Regions from separate parts of the Rhizobium sp. WYCCWR 11152 genome, predicted to be linked through region 4. Evidence: riboswitches for the same ligand, from Rfam matches in the RefSeq annotation. Region 4 holds a riboswitch; each other region holds the start of a gene.
What was found. A riboswitch is a leader RNA that binds a small molecule or an ion and turns the genes downstream of it on or off. The one in region 4 is predicted to bind cobalamin.

Region 1 (4,884 bases), 160 kb from region 4:
AACGTCAGGTCGATGGAACATCGCCAAGGGTGAGGGTGTCGATAACTACCCGCAGCTTGCGGAATTCGCGCATGGTGGCGGCACGGATCATCTGGTGAGCCTGCTGGAGTTTCCGAAGGAGGCTGCGTTGCGCGGGGTCAGTCTGTCTCTCACAAGCGACAGGCCGGGCGGATTTTCTGATAATCAACTGGCGATCGTCGCGAAGCTCTTCCCGGCGTTGGGGCTGGCTTGCTACCGCATCGCGGCATCGAAAACCGCATCGGATATCCTTGCCGTCTATACAGGCGCCAAGACAAGCGCGCGCATCCTTGCGGGCGAGATCCAGAGAGGAAAGGGTGGCTCCATCAATGCTGCGATCCTGCTTGCGGATCTCAGGAATTTCACGGCGTTGACCGAAGTCTATCAGCCAGGCGAAATTGCCGGGTTTCTGGACGAGCATTTCGAGCTGATCGGCCGGCATGTCGAGGAGAATTCCGGCGAGATCCTCAAGTTCATGGGCGACAGCGTGCTGGCGATCTTTCCGACCGATGCCGAAGACCAGCAAAAGGCGTGCATGGCCGCACTGGCTTCGGCAAGGAATATTCTGGAAGCCAACAAGGTGCTGAACGGTCAGCGGAGGAGCGATGGAGGTCCTGACATCGGTGTCGACGTCGTGCTGCATCTCGGCGAGGTTTTCTATGGAAATATTGGCGCGCGCGGCAGGCTTGATTTCACGGTGATCGGCAGGGCCGTCAACGAGGCCTCGCGGCTTGAAAAGCTCTGCGGCACGCTTGAGCAAGACCTGCTGATGTCGGAGAGCTTCGCGACCACCTGCGCCGTGGCTTGCGAGTATCTGGGTTCGTTTGAACTGCGCGGCGTTTCGAAGCGGGCCGACGTGTTCAAGCTCGCCGACGCCGTCTGAAGCGTCGATCCGATCGGCGCGACGGCGCTCAGATCTCGCCTGAGACCTCTCGGCGGCGGCGGTCGAGTTCTTCGCTGTAGCGGCGCAGCGTATAGCTTTCGCTGAGCTGGCCGATCACCTTGCGTTCGATCAGGTTGTTGACGACGGCGAGCGCTTCGCTTTCGCTCTTGTCGAAGATCGCCGCCGCCTGCCTGGCATTCATCTGCGGCTGCAGGAAATCGTTGCGGTAGTGGATAAAATCGGCAAGCGTCTTGCCCTCGTCCTGAGCGTCGGTCGGGTTCGCGTAGATCTCCGGCACCAGCACGAGGCCTGCATATTTGTCGCTCTCCTCGACGAGGATGACGCGCTGGGTCGAGCCGATCGGGAAGGCCTGCTTGAATTCCTCCAGAGAGATGCCCGCCCTTGCCGTCTTGACGTCGGCGCGCATCAGCTTGTCGACCGTCAGGTTGCGGATCCAGCCGACGTCATGGGCGCTGCGGATGCTTTCTCCGCGCAGATGGAACCGCCATGTGGCGAAGGAGTAGCCGAAGGTCGAACGCACGACGAGCGAGGAGGTGATGACGGCAGCGAGCACCAGTGCCGTGATCGGAAAATCGCCGGTGATTTCGAGCGCCAGGAACGTCATGGTCAGCGGCCCGCCGATGACGGCGACGGCAAGCGAACTCATGCCGACCACGGCATAGATGACGGGCGTCAGCGTCGCATCGGCGAAATAGGGGCCGCAATAGGCGAAGAGCTTGCCGAGCAGGGCGCCCATGAATAGCGAGGCGAAGAACAGTCCGCCCCTGAAGCCGGAGCCGATCGAGATCGCCGAGGCGAAGGATTTCAAGAGGAAGAGGCCGATCAGCGTCGGGATCGCCACCTCATGAGAAAGGTTGAGATGCAGCGCGCCATGGCCGGCCGAGAGCACCTGCGGCGAGATCATCGCCAACAGCCCGACGATGATGCCGCCGAGCGCCGGGCGGAAGGGTGGGGCGATCGAGCTCTTGCGCGCCAGCTCCTCGACAAAGGCGACGCCCTGCATGATCAGGATGCCGACACCGGCGCAGAAAGCACCGAGCAGCAGCGCCGGGATATAATCGGCCGGCACGACTGAACCGAAGCTGCCGATATCGATGGTGAAATCGCTGCCGGCAAGCAGCCTTGCGATCAGGGTGGAGACGAGGGCGGAGACGACGACAGGCGTCAGCGAGACGATGGTATAGGTGCCGATGATCAGCTCGAAAGCATAGAAGGCGCCGGTCAGCGGCGCGTTGAAGGCGGCGGCGATGGCGCCTGCCGCGCCGCAGCCAACGAGGGTGCGCAAGTCCGAGCGGCGAAGCTGCAGCTTCAGGCCGAATTTCGAGGCGAGTCCGGCGGCAAGCTGGGTATAGCCGGCCTCCAGGCCGACGGAGGCGCCGAAACCGTTGGAGATCAGGTTCTGCACGGCAACGATGATGCTGTCGGTCAGGGACAGGCGACCGCCATGCAGCGCATTGGCCTCGATCGGGTCGACCATCGGTTTCTTGCGCCGTTTCGCCAGCACGAAAAGCAGCAGGCCGAGCAGGGCGCCGCCGATGACGGGGGCGGTGAGCAGCAGCAGCTTGTTTTCGATCTCGGACGAGCTCAACCTTTCGCTGTCGGCGATGCCGAAGACCAGCTGATGCAGCTCGTTGGAGACGTAGCTCATGCCGGTGACGGCGAGACCGGAGATGACGCCGACGACGGCGCCCGCAAGCGACAGGCCGACCTCGCTACGGCGGGCCAGCGCCCGCAGGCGTCCCGGATCGAAGAAAACACGCAGCGCGCGGAAACGGCGCCGATCCAATTTCATAAGCATGGCTAGACAACTAGGCGGGGAGAGGCCCGGTCAAGGGCGGAGATGGTCGCGCAGTCCGCTTGCGACGCAATTGCGGCGAAAAGCCGGCGGATGGAATAAATTTTTTATGACGTAAGCCTCTGATAAATGACGATATTTAAGGTAGAGTAAGTCGTGCTTGGGTAAGTGCGTCGCGTGGCTGGCGATCGGGCGGCCGCCAAGGCCGGTTGACTTCATCCCTGCGCTTGCCTAACCATCCCGATAACGGATGGTCGACTGACCATCCTGACATAACGGATGGTTCCGGATCGGTGTTGCGCCCTTCCGGATGAAAAGGGAATGTGACGGGGCGGACCCAAGCCGGGCGCCTTCATCACAGCCGACCCCGCGACTGTAGAGCGGTCAGGGTCTTCCATCCGGCATCAGGCCCTTCCGGCCGGCGGCTTGCAATAATGCAAGCGGGCGGGATGGGTGACATGCCGGAAAAGCCACTGGATATGCATGGTGATCAACCGGGGTCGGACGCCTCTCAAGTCTACGAATCGTCCACCTTTTCACTGATGCAGCCGGGAAGGCGAGGATGATCCGCTGGCACGATCAGGGCGACCGGTTTCCGGTCTGCCCCGATCGCGGCCGATAACCGCGAGCCAGGAGACCTGCCATGCGTGCCGGGCGAGAAGCCCACACCTGGGCAATATGCCCGTTGCCAGCACGGAGGTTGTCTTGGCTGAACGATTGAATTCGGCGCGGCCTGGTGCGGCGCATGCCACGCCTCCAAGCAGCGCTGCAAGAGGAGTGTTTTCGGCCGCTTATGTCGAATGCTGGGTACCCCCCTCTGTCCTGCCGGACATCTCCCCCACAAGGAGGGAGGTCGGCAAGCCGCACGACCGTCGTGTTACATCAATTGTTTGGAGAAAAGCTCTCGGCGATTCAATCTCCCCCCTTGTGGGGGAGATGTCCGGCAGGACAGAGGGGGGTGTCACACTCTCAGTAGCCGAGAAAGGTGCACTCGGAACAAGCCACGGCTACGCACTCTCCCTGAGGGGCTTTTGAGTATGACCGCCACCTTCATCCTCGGCGGCGCACGTTCCGGCAAATCCCGTTTCGCCGAATCCCTCGTCACAGCGACCGGCCTCGACCGTCACTATGTCGCGACCGGCCGGGCATGGGACGAGGAGATGCAGGCGCGCATCACCCAACACAAGGCCGATCGGGGTCCGTCCTGGACAACGCATGAAGAGCCGCTCGATCTCGTCGGTAAACTCGCCGCCATAGACGGCGAAGGGGGCATCGTGCTGGTCGATTGCCTGACGCTCTGGGTCACCAATCTGATGATGGAGGAGCGGAATATGGCGGCGGAATTTGCAGCCCTTGCCGATTTCCTGCCCGCCGCGAAGGCGTGGCTTGTTTTCGTTTCCAACGAGGTCGGTCTCGGCATCGTGCCGGACAATCGCATGGCGCGGGATTTTCGCGATCATGCCGGCCGGCTGCACCAATCGATCGCGGCGAAGGCCGCCGAAGTTTATTTCATCGCGGCAGGCCTGCCGCTGAAAATGAAGGGTTAAGTCTATGAACCAGCAGAAGATTCCCGCAACCGTCATCACCGGCTTCCTCGGCGCCGGCAAAACGACGATGATCCGCAATCTGCTCACCAATGCCGGCGGCAAGAAGATTGCGTTGATCATCAACGAATTCGGCGATCTCGGCGTCGACGGCGACGTGCTTAAGGGCTGCGGTGCGGAAAATTGCACCGAGGATGACATCATCGAGCTCACCAATGGCTGCATCTGCTGCACCGTCGCCGATGACTTCATCCCGACGATGACGAAGCTGCTCGAGCGCGAACAGCGTCCCGACCATATCGTCATCGAGACCTCGGGCCTTGCTCTGCCGCAGCCGCTGGTCGCCGCCTTCAACTGGCCTGATATCCGCACGCAGGTGACTGTCGACGGCGTCATCACGGTGGTGGATAGCGCCGCCGTTGCCGCAGGGCGTTTTGCCGATGACCATGATGCTGTCGATGCGCGCCGCGCCGAGGACGAGTCGCTCGATCACGAAAGCCCGATCGAGGAGCTGTTCGAGGACCAGCTTACCTGCGCCGATCTCATCGTGCTCAACAAGACAGACCTGATCGACGCTGCCGGCCTTATCAGGGTGCGCGACGAGGTCGCCTCCCGCACGGTGC
Region 2 (4,884 bases), on a different contig from region 4:
GATCTGGCTGCTGACGGCCGATTGCGTCCGCCCGATGCGCTGGGCGGCTGCGGAGAAATTCGACGTCTCGGCAACGACCAGGAAAGTTCTGAGCAGGTCGCTCTCAATCGGTTCGTGCATGAGACAGCCATTTAAAAAATCGATGACAGCTATCTCTACTATTCGTTTGTCTGATGTCAATTCTTGACGCACAAATGAGCCGCGTTCGACTTCCTTCTTTGAGAATATCTGCGTGACAATTGAAAATCCGGCCAGACGCCTCGCAGGCAGCGAGCACGAGAAGGGTGTGCTTCTCATCGTTGCCGCGACACTTGCCTGGAGCGCGAGCGGCGTCTATTCGCGACTCCTGACGACCGATGTGTGGACGGCGATCGCCTGGCGATCGTTGTTCGGTGGCCTGTTCCTGCTGATCCCCTGCCTTTTCCTCGAAGGGGGCATTTCACGGCAGCAATGGCGATCCGTCTTCCATCCGTCCGGTCTTGCGATGATCGCATGCCAGACTTTCAGTCAGGTATGCTTCATCGGGGCGCTCTATATGACCACCGTCGCCAATGTGACGATGATCTATGCGACCGCGCCCTTCATCGCGGCCATGCTCGGCTGGGTCATCCTCAGGGAGAGGGTCTCCAGGCGGACGCTGATTGCCGGCGGCATCTCGCTCCTCGGCGTCGCCGTCATCGTCGCCTCGTCGATCGGCGGAGGGACCGGCGTGGGCGATCTGCTGGCGCTCGGCATGACGGCGTCCTTCGCGCTGGTCATCATCATTCCGCGCATCAATCCCGGCGTGCCGAGCCTGCCGCCGACCGTCGTCAGCGCCTTCCTGACGCTGGCCATCTTTGCCCCGTTCGGTTCGGTCGGCTCGCTCGACCTGCACAATTGGATCGTTCTTGCCGCCTTCGGCGCGACCAATTTCTCCCTGGCGCTGGTGCTCTTCCTTGCCGGGGCGAAGCGGATGCCGCCGGCTGAAGCCGCGCTGATCGGCACGATGGAAATCATACTCACGCCGTTCTGGGTCTGGCTGTTGTTTGCCGAGCAACCGCCCGTCGCTACCTTTTTCGGCGGCGCGATCATCCTCGGCGCCGTGCTCTGGCACACGGCCATCGACGTCAGCCGCAGCCGGCGACCGCATCGCGCCTAAAGCCTTTAGGCGGCGATCAATCTTCCCAGACGATCCGGAAAACCGCCGTATTCGCGGGATCAATTATTCCCCCTGCGCAGCGAGCTATGGCGACTTTGCCAACTGTCGTCTTTGAGTTGCACCCATGTCGTTTTCTTGATCGCTGTTTTCCGTCAGGCATGGTTTGTTTGTGGCGTTCAAGGCGCTATCTCGCAAACTGGCGAAATGGACATTGGGAAGCCGGCCTGACCCGCCGACGCTCCCCCCGCAGCGGTAGAAGAACTGAAATCCTCAAGGAAATCGCCGGATAGACATCCGGAAAGATATCGAGATGGATCGGAAGGAGATTCTGGAGCTGGAAACCAGCTCTTGGCAGAGCAAATCGACGGATTGCAGGCAGACGATCACGAGCGGAACGACAGGCGAAAGCCGTGGCGTTCACTCCTCTTCTCCATCCAATCTGTCCGTTTTGAAAATTCGAATATCGCCCGGTGCGGCGGTATCCTCGTGTTGTGGACACCGGACTGCAGAGGAGGCAGGCCGGAGGGAAGGTTGCCATCGACTGCATCGGTTGCAGATCGAGGCATTCAAACAAGTGGGAGGAATCCATGAGCAAAAATAGAGGCGTCGTTTATCTCCGGCCGGGCAAGGTCGAAGTCCGCGACATCGACGATCCGAAGCTGGAAGCGCCCGACGGCCGCCGCATCGAACACGGCGTCATCCTGAAGGTGATCTCGACCAATATCTGCGGCTCCGATCAGCACATGGTCCGCGGCCGAACGACGGCGATGCCGGGCCTGGTCCTCGGTCATGAAATCACCGGCGAGATCATCGAGAAAGGCATCGATGTCGAGATGCTCGAAATCGGCGATATCGTCTCGGTGCCTTTCAATGTCGCCTGCGGCCGTTGCCGCTGCTGCAAGTCTCAGGATACCGGCGTCTGCCTGACGGTAAACCCGGCCCGCGCCGGCGGTGCTTACGGTTATGTCGACATGGGCGGCTGGATCGGCGGACAGGCGCGCTACGTCACCATTCCCTATGCAGATTTCAACCTGCTGAAAATCCCCGATCGGGACAAGGCAATGGCGAAGATCCGGGATCTCACCATGCTCTCCGACATTCTGCCCACCGGCTTCCATGGCGCGGTGCGTGCAGGCGTTGGGGTCGGCTCGACCGTCTATGTCGCTGGCGCCGGCCCGGTCGGCCTTGCCGCTGCGGCTTCGGCTCGCATTCTCGGCGCTGCTGTCGTGATGATCGGTGATTTCAACAAGGACCGCCTGGCGCATGCGGCGAAAGTCGGTTTCGAACCGATCGACCTGTCGAAGAGCGACCGTCTTGGCGACATGATCGCGCAGGTCGTCGGCACCAACGAAGTGGACAGCGCCATCGATGCGGTCGGCTTCGAGGCACGCGGCCACTCGGGCGGGGAGCAGCCGGCGATCGTGCTCAATCAGATGATGGAAATTACCCGTGCCGCGGGTTCGATCGGTATTCCCGGCCTCTACGTTACCGAGGATCCGGGCGCCGTCGACAACGCCGCCAAACACGGCAATCTTTCGCTTCGTTTCGGCCTCGGATGGGCCAAGGCACAGTCCTTCCACACCGGCCAGACTCCGGTGATCAAATATAATCGTCAGCTCATGCAGGCGATCCTCCACGACCGACTGCCAATTGCCGATATCGTCAACGCCAAAGTCATCCCGCTCGACGATGCCGCCAATGGATATGAAAGCTTCGACCAGGGAGCGGCGACGAAATATGTCCTCGATCCGCACGGAGACGTGGCGAAAGCCGCATAGCGATGCGACCTAGAGCAATTCCAGCAAAAGTGCGCAGCGGTTTTGCGTCCGGGATTGCGTAAGACAGGACTTGATAGGGATGGCCGGGCGAAAACCCGGCCATCCCGTATTCTCGAAAATTGACCGGCGAACTACTGGATGCTGAACGGGAAATATTTTGCGTTGATCATATCGTAGGTTCCGTCCGCCTTGATGCTCTTCAGCGCTTCGTTCAGGCGCGTCAGACGCTCCTTGTCATCCAGGCGCAGCGCGATACCGGCACCCTCACCGAAGTATGTGACGTCGACCAGATCCGGCCCTTTGAACTCGCAGCAACTTCCTGCCTTGGTGTTGGCAATCCAGTCATAGATGGCGAGTTTATCCTCGAGGATAATGTCGACGTTGCCATCCGCCAGACCCTTGTACAATTCGGGCGAAGACCGAAAAATCGTCTTTTTCATCTCCGGATAGAGATGGTTGGCAAAGGATTCCTGGGCTGTCGACGATGTCACCCCAAGTTTTTTGTCTCTGAGGGCGGCGGGGCTGATGTCGTTGATCGACGAGTCCTTGCGAACGATGAACACCGACGGGCTGTTGTAGTATTTTTCAGTGAAGGCAACCTTTTGACGCCGCTCGAGGCTCATCGACATGGATGAGATGATCGCGTCATATTTGTCGGCAACGAGATTGGGAATGATGTCGTCCCACTTCTCGATGATGAATTGGCATTCGAACTTGCCGACCTCGCACAGCGCATTGGCAATATCGATATCGAAGCCCTGAAGCTTGTTATTTGCATCGAGATAGTTGAAGGGCGGAAACGCACCTTCGACGGCAATTCTCATCGGCGTGCGATCTTGCGCAGCCACCTCGAGCGGCGAGACCGCCAAAAGGATGCCGATCCCGCCCGCCATCAGCGCTCCGCGCACTATAGTCTGAATGGATATGCGCAACATCGTCGGGAGCTCCTTAGGGCATAGTCGATCTCGCGCCATAGTGGCTCACAGCTTTTAATTCTACGTGAACGCTTCTTTGTTAGCGTCGACGAATGCGCCCGCGTCGTGGTGTTCAGGGGTCTACGCTTGCACATCGTTCTTCCTTCCAGCTCCAACACGTTTCAGCAATCCTGGATCGCTTCGGGAAGAATTCTGTTTCTTATTGCCGTTAGCGGGCTTGGAGCGATCGGACTTGTCGTGCTTTCGGCGCTCTGGGCAGGAACCGAGAGCGACGCTGCAGCCCTTGATCGACAGCGCCAGCTTGTGAATGCCCGCCTGCGCGAACAGGTCGATCAAGTCGCGCATGTTATCGGCCAGTTCGGCAATGGTTACCTCGCACGTGTCTATCCTGCCGCCCTGCCGACCGAAGGCTCCTCCAGCCTCGATGCCGTTTTGACGGCGGCAGCCGGGAGTGCGATCAGCCAGACGGCGATGTCTGCGTTCGGCTACGATCAGGCCTTTGTCGTCGACGAAAAGGCTCAACTGCTCATGCTGGCGGACGCCCAAACGGAGAAGCGGTACCGCTGGATGAAGCCTCTCTTTTTGCCTCTCCTTAAGGATGCCCGCTTTGGCGTCAGGCGAAGCACGGCTTTGAACGAACGAACGCCATCCTCAATGGAAGCCCGCCTTGCCAACGCCGCGCGTTCCAACCGTGCTCTGGCCAATCTGATGCGGTTGGAGGGCCGGCCGACCATCGTGGGCGTCGTCGCCATTAACGAGACTGGCGGGGGACAGCAGCAGCCGATGCGGCAATTCTTGATCGTCGTGCGCTTTATCGATGGTGCGGCGCTGGACGAATTGAGCCGGGAGCAGGGCCTCAACGGCGCGCGCTTCGCGCGCACGGCCGATGCAGACGAAAACGAGGTTGCGTTCCAGATCGACGCCACGGCAAACGGCGAACCGATCGGCTTCATCGTATGGCGGCCCGATCTTCCAGGTTCGAGGGTGATCGGCCGATTGATGCCGGCGCTTTCGATTGCCGCCTTGGTGATCG
Region 3 (4,884 bases), on a different contig from region 4:
AAACCCGGCTCTTTTCCGGCCACGATTATCAGCCGGGCGGCCGGCACCCACGCTGGGAAAGCACGGTGGCGGCGCAGAAGCGCTCCAATCCGCATATTGCAGGCATCGACGAGGCCGGTTTCGTGGCGCTGCGCCAGGCACGCGACCGCACGCTGCCGAAGCCGAAGCTGATGCTGCACGCGCTGCAGGTGAATATCCGCGGCGGACGGCTGCCCGAGCCGGAGGGGAATGGCCGGCGGTATCTGAAGATACCGCTGGATGCTTTGTGAGAGCGGGGGATAGTTGGCCGGTGACGACGTCTGGACGCTGCGCCGCCCGGGAAAAAGAGCTGGGTATCAGGAGCGACCTTTGCCATCGAGCAATTCTGACACCGGTAGCGGCAGGTCTGGATGTGCACGGCATAATCCGAGTAGATCTTCCCTTGCATCCGGGTAATCCTGAAGTGCAGCACGACGGTACCATTTGAATGCTTCTGTCAGATCGATCTCGCAGCCCACGCCGTGCTCTTTCAACTGGGCTAGCCTGTACTGTGCACCAGCATGATCCTGATCTGCGGCTTGGCTGTACCATCTGACAGCGTCTGCTGCATCGATATCGCAACCGTCGCCGTCTTCTCTCATCAAGCCCAGCAAATATTGCGCGTCGGCGTGGCCTTGATTGGCGGCTTTCTCAAGCCACTCGCAGCCTTCGGGCGCGCTCTGTGCAACTCCGTCCCCCATGAGATAGAGGCCCGCCAGGAGGAATTGCGCGTCGGCATGACCTTGTTCGGCGGCTTTCTGAAGCCATCCCGCGCCTTCTGTTTTATCGCGGGTGACACCTTCACCTCGTGCGGTGATGTGGCCCAATTCAAATTGTGCTTGCGCATCGCCTTGCTCGGCTGCTTGGCGAATCGCGTCTATCCTGGCGGCGGCGAGATCGGTGCTATCCGGATTGCTCATTGCTACATCAAACCTCGTTGAAATCGGTGGCGCCAAAACTATGTCGGGGCCTGCCTTCCGCAATCCGTCGTGACGCAGGTCCGGCAACGACTACGCCTGCGGATGTCCCAGCGCTTTTTCCAGCACGCCAGGCGGCAGCTTCTGCGCGAGGGCATCGCCAAGCTTTGCCTCGAGGTCCCGCAATTTGCCGTCGAGGGAGGGAAGGCCCGCGGGGCCGAAGGCTTCGATGTAACGATCGGCTTCACCCTTTGCCAGGAATTCGACCAGGACGTTGTCCTCGACCCAGAGTTTGACGATCCGGAAGAGGCCGGTTTCCACCTGCTCGGCGCACCAGCCTTCGCGGGCGGCGGCAGTCTCGATCGACGCGGCGTCTACCGCGGCGCTGACCAGCACGTGGGCGGTGACCGGCTCGAAGGTCGCCGGGCGCTGGCGGATGCCGAGCGGTGCGTCCGGATCGAAGACCGCGGTTGCGGGCAGGATTTTGAGGAAGGAGCCTTGCGTATCGCCCGATACGACGAGCCAGGCGTCATGGGGAAAGGGCGGGGTCGGCGCCCGCAGCGCGGTCGCCTCCATGAGCTCCGCCAGCACCCGGGCGACGCGACCGGGATCGCGCACGCCGAACGACATGTGATGAATCATCGCGCGTCTCCTTCCATTGTTGCCGGCTGGCGGGCCTCGGTCCCGCGGGAACGCCGGCGTGCATCGTCGATCAGGGCCTGCACGGCCCATTGCGCGGCCTTCGCGGCTTCAGCGCCCGACAGGCTCCAGTTATCTTTCATGCTCTCCCATCCCGAAGCAGAGCAGAGCGCTGTCACAGCGGCGAGCAGATGCCGGGCATCTTCTGCGGGAATCGTCCCGGTGACATCGCGCAGCGCGATCGAAAACTTCTCGCGCCGCGCCTCGGCATGGGCGAGCCTCACCGCGCGACCATGAGGATTGTGCAGCATCGCTCTCACCAGCGGCTCGTCGCGGTCGAAGGCAGAAAAGAGCTCGGGAATATGCGCCACTACTTGCTCAGGCGAAGCCGGCAGCGCCGGCACGGCGATCAGCGCATTCACCCAGTGCCAGAACGCGGCGAGCAGTGTCTCCTTGTTGGCGAAATAGCGATAAAGCGTGCGCTGCGGCACGCCGGACTGGCGGGCGACGAGATCGAAGGTGACCTCGTCGCTACCGGCGCGCAACAGGGCGGCAAGACCTTCCATGATGCGGTCCTGCGTGATGGTCGCCAACTCTTCGCGGGCCGTGGGTCGAGGCGGTGTCACTTTATTCATGGCAGTATTAATGCCATAATGGCAGCATTGCTGTCAAACGTCTTCTGGCAACCGGCGGTTTGCGCGGTGAGACGGCATGAAGCGCATTTGTCGGTGAGGCGGCATGACACGCGGGAATAGTTATTGACGCCGGGCGGGCCGGCGACGTAACTGGGGCGACGGTTCCCTGAAGATGACTCCAAGGGGATTAATAGGGAACACGGTGAGGATGACCCAGTAGGGACCGAGACCGTGGCTGCCCCCGCAACTGTAAGCGGATTGTCGATCATCTCAGGAGTGGCCAGCGACTGGCCATCTCTGAAGGGCTCATGGCCCTGCCACTGCGAGATATCGCGGGAAGGAGGATGAAACGACGGATATCCGCAAGCCAGGAGACCTGCCGTCAATCACGATCCAATCAACCGGGCGGGGATGCCCGGACAAGGAACAGATATGATTGACCTGCTGAACCTTCGCCGAATTCCGGCATGCATCCGTCTCGATTGGGCCTCCTGCGGCTAGTGCACGCCTAAGCGTGCTTTCGGTCCGCGCATATGCGCGGAACGGCCGTGATTTTCCCTTCATCGAGGTTTTCCATGCGCCAGATTCTCGCCACCATGACATTTGCCTTCGGGCTCGCCGGCTTTGCGGCACCAAGCCTTGCCGCGACCCGATATCCCTTGACCATCACCAATTGCGGCCAGCAGGTGACCTTCGAAAAGGCGCCATCCAAAGTCGTTTCGATCGGTCAGGGCATGACCGAAGTGCTCTTCTCGCTCGGCCTTGCCGACAAGATCGCCGGAACGGCCGTCTGGGTCGGTCCCGTCCTGCCGCAATATGCCGAGGCCAACAGCAAGATAAAGCGGCTTGCCGACAACGACCCGAGCTTCGAATCCGTCGTCGGGCAGGAGCCCGACCTGGTGACGGCCGAGTTCGAATGGCATGTCGGCGCGCAGGGCTCGGTCGGCAAGCGGGAGCAATTCAAGGATCTCGGGATCAATACCTATCTCGCGCCGGCCGATTGCGTCGCCAAGGTCAACACTGATGGCGGCGACGGCGTGCGCAAGGAGCTGTTCACGATGGACCTGATCTACCGGGAAATCGCCGAGCTCTCGGAGATCTTCGACGTCAAGGAGCGCGGCGATGCGCTGATTTCCAAGCTGAAGAAGCGCGAGTCGGATGCCGTCGCCTCGATATCAGGCGCGTCGGGCAAGAACCTGCCCGTCGTCTTCTGGTTCTCCAGCAAGGAGGTCAATGGCGACGCCTTCATCGCCGGCAAGAACAGCGCGCCCGCCTATATTCTGAAGACGATCGGTGCGAAGAACGTCGTCACCACGGAAGAGGAATGGCCGCTGGTCGGTTGGGAAACCATCGCCCAGGCTAACCCTGCCGTCATCGTGCTCGCGACCATGGACCGCCGCCGTTACGCCGCTGACGATCCCAAGGTCAAGGTCGATTTCCTCGAGAACGATCCTGTGACCAAGGAGCTGGACGCGGTCAAAAACAAGCACTTCGTGATGATGGACGCGCAGTCGATGAACCCGACGATCCGCACGATCGACGGTATCGAGACATTGGCGAACGGCATCAAGTCCTTCGGCCTGGCGCAGTGAAGGCAGTGTCGGTCAGGCAACAGGGATGGTGGGCGCTTGCCGCGCTCACCACGGCGGCACTTCTCCTGCTCGGGCTGATGGTCAGTCTTGCCGTTTCGATCGGCGAGATCGCGATCCCGCTTGCGACGACGGCGGAGGCGATTTCGAACCGTCTGTTCGGAACGGATTTCGAGCTCAGCCGCATCCACCAGGGCATCGTCTGGGATTATCGTCTGAGCCGCGCGCTCGTCGCGGCCAGCGCCGGCGCGTCGCTCTCGCTTTCGGGCGCGATCCTGCAGGCGCTGCTGCGCAATCCGCTGGCCGAACCCTACGTGCTCGGCATCTCCGCCGGTGCCTCGACGGGGGCCGTCTGCGTGATGATCCTCGGTTTCGGCTACGGTGTTCTCGGCCTGTCGAGCGGCGCCTTCATCGGTGCGGTCATTGCCTTTTTGCTGGTCGGCATCCTGGCGACGGGTGCGGGGGGAACCGGTGAGCGCATCATCCTGTGCGGCGTCGCCGGTTCGCAGCTCTTCAATGCACTAACCTCCTACATCGTGACGACATCGGCGAATGCCGAGCAGGCGCGCGGCATCCTGTTCTGGCTGCTGGGTTCGCTCAGCGGCGTGCGCTGGCCCGATGTCTATCTGTCGGTGCCAATCGCGCTTGCCGGCTTCGTCATCTGCATGGCCCATGTGCGGGCGCTCGACGCCTTCGCCTTCGGCACGGATGCCGCCGCCTCGCTCGGCATTGCCGTACGCCGCGTCCAGATCGTGCTGTTCGCCATGACGGCGGCGATGACGGCAAGCGTCGTCAGCATGGTGGGTTCGATCGGCTTCGTCGGCCTCGTCATCCCCCATGCCGCCCGCTTCCTCGTCGGGCCGGCGCATAGGCGGCTGCTGCCGGCAACGGCGCTCGGCGGCGCGATCTACATGGTCGGCGCCGATATTATTTCGCGCATCATCATCCCGCAGCAGATCCTGCCGATCGGGGTCGTCACCGCGCTCTTCGGCGCACCGGCCTTCGCCGTCATCCTCTATCGTGTGCGGGGGAAGGCATGAGCATCAGCATCGACGAGGTGAGCTTTGCCGCCGGTAATATCGTCAT
Region 4 (4,884 bases):
CCGGCAGATATTCTACCGTCATCGATGGTCGTCTTTTCCGGTTTCGCGCCGAGGCTCTTCACCAGATCGGCTGGTGCCGGCAAACCACTGACGCCATCGCGCGCCCAGGTATCGACGGCGGCAGGTTCGGCGTTGAATGCGGCAAACTGCACAAGATCGAGCGAGGGGTCGTCGCGGTAGAGCGAATAAGCCTCGCGAACGGCGTTCGCCTTCCCCCATTTCACGCCGCCCGCGGCCAGAGAGGCAAACTGCTCCGCATCCTTGGACCAATTCGCCTTGGCGCCATCGATCAATGCCCGGGTTTCGTACATCCACGTATAGGTGGCGAAAGCGGAAATGCCGCAGAGGTTGACGGCAACGATAATCGCCGCCAGCTTGGCTGTCAGAGGCATCGTTTTCAAAAATTGGAACATTCCGCGGCGGCCTAGAATTGCGGCTCAGTCGGATATGTTCCCGACCGGCGTCTCAATACGGGCATCCGCGCTGACGGTCACATCACGAGCCCTCATGCCCATGTCCGGATTGCAACCCAAAACGCGCAAACGCAGTGTGTATTTGATATGTGAATAAATCATAAAGTGGAATGAGATGCTGGAACACACGCGTGTAGCTTTCGCCGGCGCCGAACCTTGCGAATCGGAGGAGGAGTGCTTCCTTCGCGCCAAGCAGATCTGTCTCGATCAGCTGTTTTCCGCCACGGCCTCTTCGGGCTCGGCGTGCCGGCGCTTGCGGCCGCGCGCCGTCAGTTCCGCGCCGGCATCATGCGGCAGGCGCAGGAAGGTGATGCAGGCCAGTGCCGAAATCGCCGAGACGCTGAAGAAGGCGATATGGAAATCAGAGACCAGCAGCCTGCCGTCGTGAAAGCTGCTCGAAATTTCGAGAATGCCGCCGGCGATCGCCACACCCATCGCCATGGAGATACGCTGGGCAACGGCATTGATCGCGGTTGCCTGGCTGCTGTCGGCGTCATCGACATCGCCGAAGGCCATGGCGTTGACGCCCGAGAAAGCCATGGAGCGGAACAGGCCGCCGATCAGCAGGCAGGCCATGATCAGGAACAGCGGCGTTTCGGCGGTGAAAAGGCCGTTGATGCCGAGGAAGATCGCCGCCAGCAAAGTGGTGATTGATATGACGGTGCGGAAGCCGAAGGCATTGAAGGTGCGCGAGGCGGCGAATTTCGAGCCCATGGAGCCGAGCGCGCTGACGAAGGTGACCGAGCCCGATTGCAGCGGCGTCAGGCCGAAGCCGAGCTGCAGCATCAATGGCATCAGGAACGGCAGGGCGCCGAGCCCCATGCGGAAATTCGAAGCGCCGAGGATCGCCGCCCGGAACATCGGGTAACGGAACATCTTCGGATCGAGAAGCGGATAGGGCACGCGGCGGGCATGCAGGAGGTAGAGGAGGCCGGCAAGAATGCCGATCGCAACCGTGACGTAACCGTAGATGACGGGCACGGCCGGCAGGCTGATGACCGACACGCCGAAAACGAAGCCGGAGAAGCCGATGCCGCAAAGGAAGAATCCGGGGAAGTCCATCGGCCGCGGACTGCGTGGCTCGACGGTCGGCAGGAAACGCGTGACGAGGATGATGCCGAGCACGCCGATCGGGACGTTGATCCAGAAGATCCAATGCCAGGTGAGATAGGTGGTGAGGAAACCGCCGATCGGCGGCCCCATGATCGGGCCAATCAAAGCGGGAATGGTAAGCCAGGCCATGGCATCGACGAGTTCGTGGCGCGGCGTTCCCCGGACCAGCAGCAGGCGGCTGACCGGCGTCATCATCGAGCCGCCGGCGCCCTGGATCAGGCGCGAGACGACGAAGGCCGTGATCGAGTTGGAAAAGGCGCAGGCGATCGAGCCGATCATGAAAACAAAGATCGCCATGCGGAAGATGTTGCGCGCACCGAACCGATCGGACATCCAGCCGCTGATCGGGATGAAGATCGCCAGCGCCACGAGATAGCTGGTGACGGCGAGCTTCAGCGCGATCGGCGAGGTGCCGATATCGGCGGCGATTGCCGGCAGGCTGGTGGCGATCACGGTCGAATCCATCTGTTCCATGAACAGGGCGACCGCAAGGATCATGGGTGTGAGGCGGGGCACGGGCAACCGAGATGCTGCGATGGACTGTCACAGTCCATACGCTTTCGGTGGTGATAAGGCCATAGAAACTGTCGGTGAAGGGGCTTGCCTAGCCGCTTCAAACCGACGCGGGTGGATGACGAAACGGGATCGTACGTCTTGTTTCCTTTTGTCCTCCCAAGGGTTTGATGTAGGAACTGAGGCTGCGGCTTGCGCTCTCTTCTCCCCAGCGGGGAGAAGGTGGCCCGAAGGGTCGGATGAGGGGGCTGCACGGCTGCCCTTCATCATTGCCCTTCGCTTACGCTCAGCGCATTCGCGGCTTTGCCGCTCACCCCCTCAACCGCCTGCCGGCACCTTTTCCCCGCTGGGGAGAAGAGATTCGTGGCACCGCAGCGCTCCCTTTTGCCGGCGGAAGAGAGGGACAGGCGGCACCGCGCGGCCTCCGGCTTGACTGCGACATCGGGCCCAGCTTGCCGCCGCCGCGCTTTCCTGAAATAGATGCGTCGTCAGGTGCCCGCCGATAAGGCGGGAGAATCGGGAATCCGGTGCAAGACCGGAACGTGCCCAACGCTGTAAGGCCGACGCTTGCCGCTTCATCATGCCACTGGCCTTTTGCCGGGAAGGCTGCGGCAGACGGATGACGCCGAGTCAGAAGACCGGCCTGGCAAGATAGACCGATCCGCGCGGACAGCGGGGCGGTCGCGTTGTTGGGGATTTGACGATGCGACCCTTTGATGAGGATGCCCTTTCGGCGGCGTCCGGTTTTTCCTTGGCCGAACGCGAGGCCGTCTATCACGCGATCATGACGCGGCGCGACGTTCGCAGCCAGTTCCTGCCCGATCCCTTGCCTGATGATGTTGTGCAGCGGCTGCTGACGGCCGCTCACCACGCACCATCCGTCGGCTTCATGCAGCCGTGGAATTTCATTCTGGTGAAAAGTGCCGCTGTCCGGACGCGCATCCAGGACGCGTTTGCGAGGGCCAACGAGGAGGCGGCGCTGATGTTCGAAGGCGAGCGGCGGCAGGCCTACCGATCGCTCAAGCTCGAAGGCATCGTCGAGGCGCCGCTCGGCATATGCGTGACCTGCGATCCTACCCGCAGCGGCAGCGTGGTGCTGGGGCGCACCCACAATCCGAAGATGGATTCATACTCGACCGTCTGCGCCATCCAGAATCTCTGGCTTGCGGCACGGGCGGAAGGGGTCGGCATCGGCTGGGTCAGCATTTTTCGTGAAGGCGACCTGAAAACCATTCTCGGCATACCCGAGCATATCGAAGTGGTCGCCTGGCTCTGTGCCGGTTTCGTCGACCGGCTCTATGACGAGCCGGAACTCTCCGTCAAAGGCTGGCGGCAGCGGCTACCGCTCGAGGAACTCGTCTTTCATGATGGATGGGGACTGAACACCTAGAGCAGTGCGGTGGAGCATGGCCTCAATCGCATAGTCACGCCATTGACGGTCAAGGTGAGCAAACCGATGTCGGTATCGCCGACGCGGTGCGAGGCCGAGATATCTTGGAAGACCGGGTATGCCCGAAGCGGAAATCTTTGTCTGCATCCGTTACTCCGAAAGGCATTCTGCAGCCCCCTTGTGTATAGACATTGGCGCACGCTGTTAGCGAACGAACAGTAGGAGATGCTATGAACAGGAACCTTAAAGAGCTATCGTTTCAACAGGTTGATGTTTTTTCCTCGGAGCGAATGGGTGGAAATCCACTTGCGGTGGTAGTGGATGCGGACGATCTTGATACACCAACGATGGCCAAGTTTGCCAACTGGACCAATCTAAGCGAGACGACCTTCCTCCTAAAGCCGACGGTCCCGGATGCTGATTATCGCGTCAGAATTTTCACGCCGCATCAGGAGCTACCCTTTGCCGGACACCCGACTTTGGGTAGCTGCCACGCATGGCTGACCTTGGGCGGAAAGCCAAAGCAGCCAGTTGTTATCCAGGAATGCGAGGCGGGTTTGATCCGGATCAGAAGAGACGGCGATATCCTCTCATTTCTGGCTCCAGATTTGATCAAGACTGGACATATCGATAACGATCTAATGAAACGAGTTATGAGCGGTCTAAGTCTGTCATCTGAGATGATAGTCGATGCGAGTTGGGTAGACAACGGTCCCGGTTGGATGGCCTTGCTCCTGAAAAGCAGAGACGATGTCCTACGTGTCCGTCCGAACTACCAGAGTATTTCCGGACTAAGGGTAGGCCTGATTGCACCATGTTTGGGGGACGTCGATGGCGTGGATTTCGAGGTCCGCGCCTTCACCGCCGCTGGTTACGAAGACCCAGTCACTGGTAGCCTAAATGCGGGTTTGGCAAAATGGCTCATTTCCGCAAATCTCGCCCCGCCTTCATACATCGCTGCGCAAGGGACGGTCTTGGGCAGGTCAGGGCGGGTACATGTCCGGCTCGAATCTGAAGATATTTGGGTTGGCGGCAATGTCGTTACCTGCATAAACGGAAAAGCTATCCTCTAAGACAGTCATCGACCTGAGGCCGATGACTGCAATTGGCGCCAGAAGCAGTCATGGGCTCGACTTGAATGAGTTACCGATTTGGGCCGGTAGCCGGTCTGGACAGACGACGAGGGCGAAGAGGGCGCGGTCACGACCGTGACCTTCGAGGACCAGGGCGGGAAGACGCTGCTGAATCTCCACGAAGCCTATCCGTCCAAGGAGGCGCTTGAGGAAGCACTACAGGGCGGGGCGGCGGCATTGCCGGAGCAACTGGAACAGCTCGACGAACTGCTTTCCAGCATAGGCGAGTAGCGCGGGTCGGGAAACTCGCCTCGGGAAACGT

Region 1: it holds a riboswitch for cobalamin, as region 4 does, so the genes downstream of both, cobU (bifunctional adenosylcobinamide kinase/adenosylcobinamide-phosphate guanylyltransferase) here and bluB (5,6-dimethylbenzimidazole synthase) in region 4, are expected to answer to the same signal.
Region 2: it holds a riboswitch for cobalamin, as region 4 does, so the genes downstream of both, fdhA (formaldehyde dehydrogenase, glutathione-independent) here and bluB (5,6-dimethylbenzimidazole synthase) in region 4, are expected to answer to the same signal.
Region 3: it holds a riboswitch for cobalamin, as region 4 does, so the genes downstream of both, G9X67_RS04980 (ABC transporter substrate-binding protein) here and bluB (5,6-dimethylbenzimidazole synthase) in region 4, are expected to answer to the same signal.

What each region holds. Positions count from the first base shown of each region.
Region 1 covers NZ_JABFCP010000008.1:124,840-129,723, forward strand. The annotation lists gene G9X67_RS10470 (adenylate/guanylate cyclase domain-containing protein) at 1-901, shown strand, start outside; gene G9X67_RS10475 (chloride channel protein) at 930-2,720, opposite strand; cobalamin riboswitch at 2,981-3,378, shown strand; gene cobU (bifunctional adenosylcobinamide kinase/adenosylcobinamide-phosphate guanylyltransferase) at 3,755-4,264, shown strand; gene cobW (cobalamin biosynthesis protein CobW) at 4,269-4,884, shown strand, end outside.
Region 2 covers NZ_JABFCP010000012.1:232,089-236,972, forward strand. The annotation lists gene G9X67_RS26535 (LysR substrate-binding domain-containing protein) at 1-120, opposite strand, end outside; gene G9X67_RS35445 (EamA family transporter) at 233-1,138, shown strand; cobalamin riboswitch at 1,301-1,504, shown strand; gene fdhA (formaldehyde dehydrogenase, glutathione-independent) at 1,726-2,916, shown strand; gene G9X67_RS26550 (transporter substrate-binding domain-containing protein) at 3,048-3,851, opposite strand; gene G9X67_RS26555 (EAL domain-containing protein) at 3,957-4,884, shown strand, end outside.
Region 3 covers NZ_JABFCP010000004.1:62,914-67,797, reverse strand. The annotation lists gene blh (bifunctional sulfur transferase/dioxygenase Blh) at 1-269, shown strand, start outside; gene G9X67_RS04995 (tetratricopeptide repeat protein) at 336-938, opposite strand; gene G9X67_RS04990 (hypothetical protein) at 1,029-1,577, opposite strand; gene G9X67_RS04985 (TetR/AcrR family transcriptional regulator) at 1,574-2,140, opposite strand; cobalamin riboswitch at 2,352-2,608, shown strand; gene G9X67_RS04980 (ABC transporter substrate-binding protein) at 2,785-3,801, shown strand; gene G9X67_RS04975 (iron ABC transporter permease) at 3,798-4,838, shown strand; gene G9X67_RS04970 (ABC transporter ATP-binding protein) at 4,835-4,884, shown strand, end outside.
Region 4 covers NZ_JABFCP010000008.1:285,271-290,154, forward strand. The annotation lists gene G9X67_RS11255 (HAMP domain-containing methyl-accepting chemotaxis protein) at 1-413, opposite strand, end outside; gene G9X67_RS11260 (MFS transporter) at 681-2,084, opposite strand; cobalamin riboswitch at 2,573-2,761, shown strand; gene bluB (5,6-dimethylbenzimidazole synthase) at 2,803-3,489, shown strand; gene G9X67_RS11270 (PhzF family phenazine biosynthesis protein) at 3,720-4,562, shown strand; partial or broken gene G9X67_RS11275 (SRPBCC domain-containing protein) at 4,656-4,853, shown strand.